One region of the Streptomyces sp. NPDC002958 genome, then DNA from elsewhere that is predicted to be linked to it. Evidence: riboswitches for the same ligand, from Rfam matches in the RefSeq annotation. Region 1 holds a riboswitch; each other region holds the start of a gene.
The links. A riboswitch is a leader RNA that binds a small molecule or an ion and turns the genes downstream of it on or off. The one in region 1 is predicted to bind cyclic di-AMP.
Positions count from the first base shown of each region.

Region 2: linked by a shared signal. The riboswitch ahead of ACZ3IC_RS01575 (transglycosylase family protein) and the one ahead of ACZ3IC_RS20685 (M23 family metallopeptidase) in region 1 are both predicted to bind cyclic di-AMP.
Region 3: linked by a shared signal. The riboswitch ahead of ACZ3IC_RS01870 (C40 family peptidase) and the one ahead of ACZ3IC_RS20685 (M23 family metallopeptidase) in region 1 are both predicted to bind cyclic di-AMP.

Region 1 is NZ_JBVHDS010000011.1:72,669-75,935, reverse strand. Features, by position in the region: gene ACZ3IC_RS20695 (tyrosine-protein phosphatase) at 1-345, opposite strand, end outside; partial or broken gene ACZ3IC_RS20690 (alpha-galactosidase) at 570-1,362, shown strand; cyclic di-AMP (ydaO/yuaA leader) riboswitch at 1,685-1,841, shown strand; gene ACZ3IC_RS20685 (M23 family metallopeptidase) at 1,845-2,792, shown strand; gene ACZ3IC_RS20680 (SGNH/GDSL hydrolase family protein) at 2,980-3,267, shown strand, end outside.
Region 2 is NZ_JBVHDS010000001.1:322,791-326,057, forward strand. Features, by position in the region: gene ACZ3IC_RS01570 (LysM peptidoglycan-binding domain-containing protein) at 1-599, shown strand, start outside; cyclic di-AMP (ydaO/yuaA leader) riboswitch at 898-1,069, shown strand; gene ACZ3IC_RS01575 (transglycosylase family protein) at 1,073-1,843, shown strand; gene eno (phosphopyruvate hydratase) at 2,224-3,267, shown strand, end outside.
Region 3 is NZ_JBVHDS010000001.1:388,999-392,265, forward strand. Features, by position in the region: gene ACZ3IC_RS01860 (C40 family peptidase) at 1-3, opposite strand, end outside; gene ACZ3IC_RS01865 (hypothetical protein) at 360-713, shown strand; gene ACZ3IC_RS01870 (C40 family peptidase) at 802-1,971, opposite strand; cyclic di-AMP (ydaO/yuaA leader) riboswitch at 1,970-2,134, opposite strand; gene pcrA (DNA helicase PcrA) at 2,392-3,267, shown strand, end outside.

The sequences.
Region 1 (3,267 bases):
GCGCAGCTGGTCGAGGTCGCCGTCGCGGACCATCCGCCAGAACTCGGCGCCGTCCGCGGGGTCGGAGAGCGGGATGCTCAGATTCCGTACGCCCGGCAGCTCCACGTCCAGGCCGTCGAGCCGGTGGTCGGCCGCATTGCGGAAGTCGAAGACCGTGTGCAGACCGAGGCCGCCGAGGAAGGCGGCGTCCTCGGCGGTGGCGTGCGCGAGGTGACCGCTGCGGAAGAGCCGTCCATGCCGCACCCGCCGGCCGTCCACGGTGGGCAGCCCGCCCACATCACGGAAGTTGCGGACACCCGTCAGCTCGGGTTCCGCCGACGGGACCTGCGGCAACTGCTGCGTCACAGTGACTCCTGGAGTGTCTGGCGTCGACGCGAGTCGCCGACGAGGCCACTTCCGCGACGATACGACATTGATTCCTCAGGCAATCATCTCGGCCTTCGCTTGTCGACACTTCCGTGAACCCCGGTGCCCCTGCGGCGAATTTGCCCGGTGAATTCCGTGCAGGGTCATTGCCCGCCATCCCGGCGATGATCGATGATGTGCGAAAATGTTGGAATGTGGGGGTGATGGTCAAGGCTGGCGACAAGGGCTGGACCTGGTTGCTCGCCGGGGCGAGCAGCAGTACGCACTGCGCCCTCACCGAACGGGATGAGCTGGTCCATCTGCACCGGGGGTCGCGGATCCCCCACGCCGCCGCCGAAGCCCCTGACCGCAGCGCCCGAGTCGCCCTTCAGGGGTTTTGAATCCCCGCTCGACGGCCGTGAGGAGTACCCGGTGGAGGGTGGCCCCGGTTGCGCTCGGCTGGTCCGGGGCGTGGCGGATCTCCGTACAGCGGCTCTCCGACGGGCTGGTGCAGATCACCGGTGGTGCCGGCTGCGACGACGCGGGGCTGCTGCTGCTCGCACCGGGGGAGTCGTACGTCACACCCGTCTTCGCCGGCCTGTGGAGTGTGGAGGGATTCGGCGGGGCGAGCCGGGCCTGGCATGTCTGGCAGCTGGCCCATGTGGCCCGGACGCGGAGAGTTTGCGGCCGGTGCTCTACAACTCCTGGGAGGCGACCGGCTTCGACATCTCGCAGGAGCAGCAGCGCGCCCTCGTCGAGCGCGCCGCCGTGATGGGCGTCGAGCTGTTCGTCGTGGACGACGCATGGTTCGGGCAGCGCGCCAGCGACCGGGCAGGGCTGGGCGACCGGACGCCGAATCCACACCCCTTTTCCGGCGGACTGAAGCCGCTTGCCGACGAAGTGCACGGGTTCGGAATGCAGTTCGGTATCCGGGTAGAGCCGGAAATGATCAATGCCGACAGCGATCTCTGTCGCGCGCACCCTGACTGGGTGCAGCGCTTCCCCGGGTGTGCGCGAGGGTGCTGAGGCTCCGGCGCGGATGACGGGCATGACGTGTCCGTAATAGGCCGATTTGGCATAACTTGCCCCGCCGGCGCGGGAGATGGTCGCCCTGTCGTGAGCGGGATCATATCCGTGACGGTGCGTGCAGGAGGGGTGGTCGGGTATTCCATGCGTGGCGCGGAAATTCAAGATCCTTAATCCACGGAGTGTGACCGGAATTCCGCGCCGATTTCCCGGCGCGGATTCCGGTACGGAACCAGTGGCTTGTTCTTGCCGTCCCGACTCGCTTACGGTCGCCGTCAATCCGGACGGACCGCCTAATCCTGCCGCCGTCCGGAATTCACATCCACTCATCGTGTGGCAGGAGCGGGGGAACCAGGTAAGCCGCCGATCGGAGAATTCCGGCCGGCTCGGGGTGAAGCCGCGTTCAGCGCGGCCGGGCATCTCCAGCCCGAACCCGACAGCTCACCTCGTAGGCGCCGGAGAGGAAGCACCACATGCCCATATCGGGTAAGCACCGTCGTACGAAGTCCAGCACCATCGCCCGTGGCGTCGCCGCCGCAGCCACCGGCGGCGCCGTCATCGCACTGCCGCTGCTCGGTGCCACCGGCGCCGCCGCCGCGGAGCAGGCCGCCCCCGCCGCCCCGCAGTCGGCCTCCGCAGCCCCGGCCAAGCCGGTCGCGCAGAAGCAGGACGCCACCACGACGTACTCCGTCGTCTCCGGTGACTACCTGTCAAAGATCGCCGACGAGCAGGGGATCGAGGGCGGCTGGCAGAAGCTGTACCAGGACAACCGCGAGGTCGTCGGCGAAGACCCCAGCCTGATCTTCCCGGGCATGGAGCTGACGCTCGACGGCAAGGCGGGGGGCCACTCCGCGCCCACCGGTGCCGGTACGGACTCGTCCCTCCCGTCGAAGGCTCCGTCGGCGCCTTCGTCGGCCGCGGAGAAGTCCGTCCCGGCCGAGTCCGCCCCGGCCGAGGCCTCTACGGCCACGGAGTCCCAGGCCTCGACCTCCGCCCCGGCCGACCAGAACAACAGCTCCGGCTACAGCCACCCGGTCCCCGGCAACCACACCACCGGATACCGTGCCTCCGGCTCGAACTGGTCCAGCGGCAGCCACACCGGGATCGACTTCCCCGTCTCCACCGGCACCAGCGTGAAGGCCATCACCTCCGGCACCGTCGTCAGCGCCGGCTGGGGTGGCGCGTACGGCAACGAGGTCGTCATCAAGCACGCCGACGGCCACTACTCGCAGTACGGCCACCTGTCCTCGATCTCCGTCTCCGAGGGCCAGACCGTGAGCAACGGTCAGCAGATCGGCCTTTCCGGCGCCACCGGCAACGCCACCGGACCGCACCTGCACTTCGAGGTCCGCACGGGCCCGGCGTACGGCTCGGACATCGATCCGATCGCCTTCCTGGCTTCGCACGGCATCTACGTCTGAGCCGAACGGCAGGGACGCTGAGCAACAAGGCATGACCTGAGAAAAGCGGAAGGGCGGTGCGCGGCGGCGCACCGCCCTTCCGCTTATTCCCTCTTTACCAAAGCCTTACAGGGTGGCCCATCTCACCACCCGTCAACCCTTTATTACGGTCGCGTAGGTCACATTCGGCGGTGCAGGATAAGCGTTTATGGCAGACGATTCGAGAAAAAACCAACGTGGCGTCATCAACCGACAATGCGTCATCGGGTCGTACGCAGCGATTGGCGACAGCTTCACCGAGGGAGTCGGTGACCCCGGCCCGGACGGGACCTTCGTCGGCTGGGCGGACCGTTTCGCGGTACTTCTCGCGGACCAGCTCCCGGACTCCGATGCGGCGACGAGCACCGAAGGCTCCGCTCACGGGAATTTCAGGTACGCCAATCTCGCCGTACGCGGACGCCTCCTCGACCAGATCGTCGAGGAGCAGGTGCCGCGC
Region 2 (3,267 bases), on a different contig from region 1:
TCATCTCCGGCCTCGCGAAGGACGGGGCGTTGCCCGGTGTCGACCCGGGGTCCGTGCCCTCCAACGAGCCGACGCGGAGCGCGGAGTCGTCCGATGGTGCCACGTCGTCGGACGGCGCATCGGACACCGTGGACGGCTCCAAGGGCTCCAAGGGCTCGGACGTGACCGACGAGCCGGCCGGCAAGGCCAAGCCCTCCGCGAAGCCGTCGACCACCACGTCGACCGCCCCGTCCTCCGAAGCGCCCGATTCGTCCAACTCGTCAAGTACATCTGATTCATCCGATTCGTCCAGCGGTGTGGGTGGCAAGCACCGTGGCGCGCCGGCCCCCGAGGGGAGTCGGAACGCGAACGGCGGTGATGGGCGCGAGTCGGGTCGTCATGCCTCCCGCGGTGCCGGTGACGCGCGCGACGCGGGTGCGGCGGCCGCCGACGGCGCGTACACCGTCCGTCCCGGCGACAACCTCTGGGCGATTGCTGATGCACAGAAGGTTCCTGGTGGGTGGTCGGCGCTCTACGAGGCCAACAGGGGGGCCGTCGGCTCCGACCCGGACCTCATCCTCCCTGGCCAGAGCCTCGATCTCGCCTTGAAGGCCGAGTGAGGGCAGTCTGAAAATCGGTTAAAAGGGCCGCAAAAGCCGGGTAGTTAAGAGACCTATGTCCGTTTATGTGCATGTGAGACATGGGTCTCTTTGCGTCAACTGGCGTGTCGCGCCTGGGGAACCCTTCCATGCCGCCCTCACCTGCGAAAACGGTGATTCCTTGGGCGCGAGTAAGGGCTGATTGTCCGATGTGTGCGTCTTTGAATGTGAGAGTTGCGTATGTTTACGTTCGAAATCGCTCGCACCGCGGGCCCCGTCGACCGTCACGCCGAATCCTGCCGTCGGTCGAAGGGAACAGACGCGTAAAGCGCCGTAGGCAGGAGCGGGGGACCCAGGTAAGCGCCGGGCCCGATCGTCGAAAGACGCGTCAGGACCGGCTTGGGGTGAAGTCGCGCGCTAGGACGTGCGACCGGGCAACTCACTTGGCCCGAACCCGACAGCTCACCTCGTAGGCGTCGGTGAGGGGAAGTTCCATGCTGTTTTCCAGCAAGGGCAAGCATCGCCGCCCGTCCAAGGCCGTCCGTATCGCCACGCTCGCCGGCGTCGCCGGTACCGCTGTGGCCGTTCCGCTGATGGGTGCGACCAGCGCCTCGGCCGCCTCTGTCGCCACCTGGGACGCCGTCGCCCAGTGCGAGTCCGGCGGCAACTGGTCCATCAACACCGGCAACGGCTACTACGGCGGTCTGCAGTTCTCGCAGTCCAGCTGGGCCGCCGCCGGCGGTACGCAGTACGCCCCCCGTGCCGACCTGGCCACCAAGGCCCAGCAGATCGCCACCGCCGAAAAGCTCCTCGACATCCAGGGCCCGGGTGCCTGGAGCTGTGCCGCTGCCGGCAACCTGACCAACGACGGCGTCGACCCGGGCGTCGACACCGGCTCCTCCTCGGAGTCCTCCTCCGCGCCCACCGAGCAGCAGAGCACCCCGGCCGCGCCGGAGCAGCAGTCGCAGCCGGCCCAGCAGGCGCAGCCGCAGGAAGCCGAGCGTGCCGAGGCCCCCGCCGCCTCCCGCTCGGACCGCTCCGCCGCCCCGCAGGCCGAGTCGGAGGAGACCGTCACCACCCCGACTGGCGAGCAGGTCGAGAAGGGCGACGGCGAGTACGTGGTCGCCTCCGGTGACTCCCTGAGCGAGATCGCCGCCGACCACAACGTCGAGGGCGGCTGGCAGCAGCTGTTCGAGCTGAACCAGGACATCGTCAAGGACGCCGACCTGATCTACCCGGGTCAGCAGCTGCACCTGACGAAGTAGTCCAGGCCCTCTCCCCCTGAGCACCCCGGCCCGGCGCGCATTCCCCCCGTATGCGCCGGGCCGGGGTTTCTGTGCGCGCGACACCTCCGCGCGGTGCTTGCGTGCGGTGCCTGTACAGGGAGTGCCTGCATAGAGGGAGTGCTTGTGCAGGGAGTGTCGGCTGTCACACGGGGAACGCAGGCCGTGTGTGATCGTTCAACTGTTGTAGTCGTTAGCCAGTAAAATTCCTGCTGTTTGCCCGGTAATGTGCGCTCCTGGGTCTTTTTCCGTCCCAGGGGACGGGCGGTCGTCCGACTGAGCGGGCCGGGCCGGTTAGGCTCTTGTCGCAAGGCCGAAGTGACCCTGCACAACCAGTGTCATATCCCAGAAGGAGATGCCTCGTGCCGTCCATCGACGTCGTCGTAGCCCGGGAAATCCTCGACTCCCGGGGGAACCCCACGGTCGAGGTCGAGGTTGGTCTCGACGACGGCAGCACGGGTCGTGCTGCCGTGCCGTCCGGCGCCTCCACCGGTGCGTTCGAGGCCATTGAGCTTCGCGACGGTGACCCCAACCGTTACCAGGGCAAGGGCGTGGAGAAGGCCGTCCTCGCTGTCATCGAGCAGATCGGCCCGGAGCTCGTCGGCTACGACGCGACCGAGCAGCGGCTGATCGACCAGGCGATGTTCGACCTTGACGCCACCGAGAACAAGGGCTCGCTCGGCGCCAACGCCATCCTCGGCGTCTCGCTGGCCGTCGCCCACGCCGCCTCCGAGGCCTCGGACCTGCCGCTGTTCCGCTACCTCGGTGGCCCGAACGCGCACCTGCTGCCCGTTCCGATGATGAACATCCTCAACGGTGGGTCGCACGCCGACTCCAACGTGGACATCCAGGAGTTCATGATCGCCCCGATCGGCGCGGAGTCCTTCTCCGAGGCCCTGCGCTGGGGCGCCGAGGTCTACCACACGCTGAAGAAGGTCCTGAAGACCAAGGGCCTTTCGACCGGTCTCGGTGACGAGGGTGGCTTCGCGCCGAACCTGGAGTCGAACCGCGCCGCCCTCGACCTCATCATCGAGGCCATCAAGGAAGCCGGCTACGCCCCGGGCAAGGACATCGCGCTCGCGCTCGACGTCGCCGCGTCCGAGTTCTACAAGGACGGCACGTACGAGTTCGAGGGCAAGTCCCGCTCGGCCGCCGAGATGACCGAGTACTACGAGGAGCTCGTCTCCGCTTACCCGCTGGTCTCCATCGAGGACCCGCTGTACGAGGACGACTGGGCCGGCTGGAAGGTCATCACCGACAAGCTGGGCGCCAAGGTGCAGATCGTCGGCGACGACCTGTTCGTCACCAACCCGGAGCGTCTGGCCCGCGGCATCGAGGAGGGCTCCGCCAACGCCCTGCTCGTCAAGGTCAACCAGATCGGTTCGCTGACCGAGACGCTGGACGCC
Region 3 (3,267 bases), on a different contig from region 1:
CACGGGGGCGTGCGTCCTTCCTGACGACTGCCCGTCGGGGACTACCGGCGGGCCCGCCCGAGGTCCGGCGGCGGGTCGCCAACAGGGGAGCGGCCCGCCGCCGGACCTCTCGGCGGGGTGACCGGCCTGCCGTCCGGCTGCGGAGCGGCGGTGAAGCCGGTCACCTGGTCAGGACGCTAAACCCGGGACAGGGGGAAGAGTCGCAATGACGCCTATTGCCTGAATTTAGCGCGACACTGTCGCTAGCTGATCGAAAAAATTGCATCAAAGTCGGGCAATAGGTGCAGGCGTGAGTAAAGTGCCAGTAAGTCGCACCTGCCTGCGGAGTGGTGATATGGGCAAGGCTAGGCTGCGGACCCATGGACGTACTCATCAATGTCTTCGTCGCCCTGCACATCATCGGCATCGCCTCTCTGCTGGGCGGTTTCCTGACCCAGATGAAGGCGATGGGCGCGGGCACGGCCCGGTTCGTCCCGGCGATGCTGCACGGTGCGCTGACGATGCTGGTCACCGGTGTCGCACTGGTCGGGCTCAACGAGGCCGACGGCCATCACGTGAACAACATCAAGATCGGGGTCAAGCTGCTGCTCCTGGTCGTGATCCTCGCGCTCGTCTACGTCAAGAGGGACGAGGAGAAGGTCGACAAGGGCGCCTTCGCGGCAGTGGGCGGCCTGACGATCGCCAACATCTTCATCGCCACGCTCTGGACATGAGCCGGCCAGGCCGGCCCTGCGTCACCGGGCGGGCCCGGACCCGGGCCCGCCCGGTGACCGGCAGCCGAGGGGATGGCGGCGTGAGCCGCTACGCCGGTCGCACGCTGCCGTAGATCGGCATGTAGTAGATCGACTCCTCGCGCACATTCGCCCCCGGCTTCGGTGCGTGGATCATCATTCCGTCGCCCTTGTAGATGCCGACGTGGCTGATGTCGTCGTAGAAGAACACGAGGTCGCCCGGCCGCAGATCCGCCGTGGCGACCCGGGTGCCTGTCTCCACTTGGTCCCAGGTGGTGCGCGGGATGTCGACGCCCGCGGCCTTCCACGCGGCCTGGGTGAGCCCGGAGCAGTCGTACGAGGAGGGGCCCGTCGCGCCCCAGACGTACGGCTTGCCGATCTGGGCCGTGGCGAAGGCGATGACCTTCTCCGCCTTGGTGGTGTCGCTGGTGTCCGAGCCCGTTCCGGTGCCGGTTTCCGTGCCCGTTCCCGTACCGCTGCCGGATTCCGCCTCCTTCGCGGCCTCCGCGGCCTTGCGGTCCGCCTCCGCCTTGGCAGCGGCCTGCTGCTGCGCCAGCTCCTGCGCCTTGCGCTTGGCCTCCGCCTCCTTCTCGCGCTCCAGCGCCGCGAGCCGCGCCTTCTCCTCGGCGGTCAGCTCCGACAGCATCGCGCGCGCCTCGCCCAGCTTCTCCTGGACGTTCTGCTTGCTGGTGCGCAGCGTGGTCTGCGTCGCGGTCAGCGTCTCCAAACTCTGCACCGCTTCGGCCCGCTCCTTCGACGCCTTGGCCTGCTGCGTACGGAAGTCCGTGACCGCCTTCTGCTGCTGACCGGTCAGCCGGCTCATCAGCTGGTTCTGGTCGAAGTACGACTGCGGGTCGTCGGCCAGGAGGAAGGTGGTGCTCGGCGCGATGGAGCCCGTGCGGTACTGCGCGGCCGCGTAGGCGCCGAGAGTCCTGCGGGCGTCGTTGAGCTTGTCGGCGCGCTTCGCCACGTCCTCCAGCAGGGAGTCGACCTTGGCGCGCTGGGTGGCGGAGGCTTCCTTCGCCCGGTTGTACTGCTGGGTCGCGGCGCCCGCCTGCCGGTAGAGGTCGTCGACCTTCTTCTGGACGTCCTCGATGCTGGGCTTCGGAGAGGGCGCGGCCGTGGCGCTCTGCGTGGAGAGCAGGGTCACGGATGCCAGAGCGGCCGTCGTGAGCCCGATGGCCGGTGTGGTGGTGCGCACCCGGGTGCGCGGTTTGCGATGCGACGCCAAGGTCGGCATCTCCTTCCGTGGACCGCCTACCGGGTTAGCTGTCGGGTTCGGGCGGAACGGAAGGCTGCCCTACGGTCCGAGTGGGGATAAGGACCGATTCACCCCGTTGCTGCGCATGGGTCCCCGGTTCCGAACTCCCGCGTGGGCAGCCCGGATTCGGCGCGGGCGCCCGGTCGGCGTGGTTCGCCTCAGGGGGTACGGGCCGCCCGGTCGAGCACGCTAGCCAAACCATGATGCTGCTGTGAAGGTTGATGTTCGATATGCCCGATACATTTTCGTGATCTCGGCGAAGTGGGGCGGCAGGGGCGGGCAAGGGCCCGGAATCCCTTACGCGGCGTGGGTGCACGCTCTCGTTGTGTGCCCTCCCGTCGGGCGCGGTGCGCCATGCGGCCGCCGGGTGTCGGTGCGGCGGCCTAGACTCGACAAGCGATGAGCAGCCTCTTTGACGACAGCTTCCTGGCCGGCCTCCAGCACTCGGAGGAAGAGCCCCCGCCGCCCCCCGAGGACTCCGCACCCGAAGCGGTGCCGGAGGACCTCTTCGCGGGCGTGTTCGACGGGCCCCCGCCGCCGAGGGACGCGTACTACCGCGACGGCGCGCACCGCCCCGTCATCGACTCCGCGGCGCTCCTCGACGGGCTGAACACCGAACAGCGCGCCGCCGTGGTCCACGCGGGCTCCCCCCTGCTCATCGTCGCCGGAGCGGGTTCCGGCAAGACCCGGGTGCTGACCCACCGGATCGCCCACCTCCTCGCCGAGCGCGGGGTGCACCCCGGCCAGATCCTGGCGATCACCTTCACCAACAAGGCCGCGGGCGAGATGAAGGAGCGTGTCGAGCAGCTCGTCGGACCGCGCGCCAACGCCATCTGGGTCATGACCTTCCACAGCGCGTGCGTACGCATCCTGCGCCGCGAATCGAAGAAGCTCGGCTTCACCTCGTCGTTCTCGATCTACGACGCCGCCGACTCCAAGCGGCTGATGGCCCTGGTCTGCCGCGATCTCGACCTCGACCCGAAGCGCTTCCCACCGAAGTCGTTCACGGCCAAGGTCTCCAACCTGAAGAACGAACTGATCGACGAGGAGATCTTCGCCGGCCAGGCCGCGGACGGCTTCGAGAAGACCCTTGCCCAGGCCTACGCGATGTACCAGTCCCGGCTGCGCGAGGCCAACGCGCTGGACTTCGACGACATCATCATGACGACGGTCCATCTGCTCCAGGCGTTTCCCGATGTCGCCGAGCACTACCGCCGCCGCTTCCGGCACGTCCTGGTCGACGAGTACCAGGACACCAACCACGCCCAGTACACC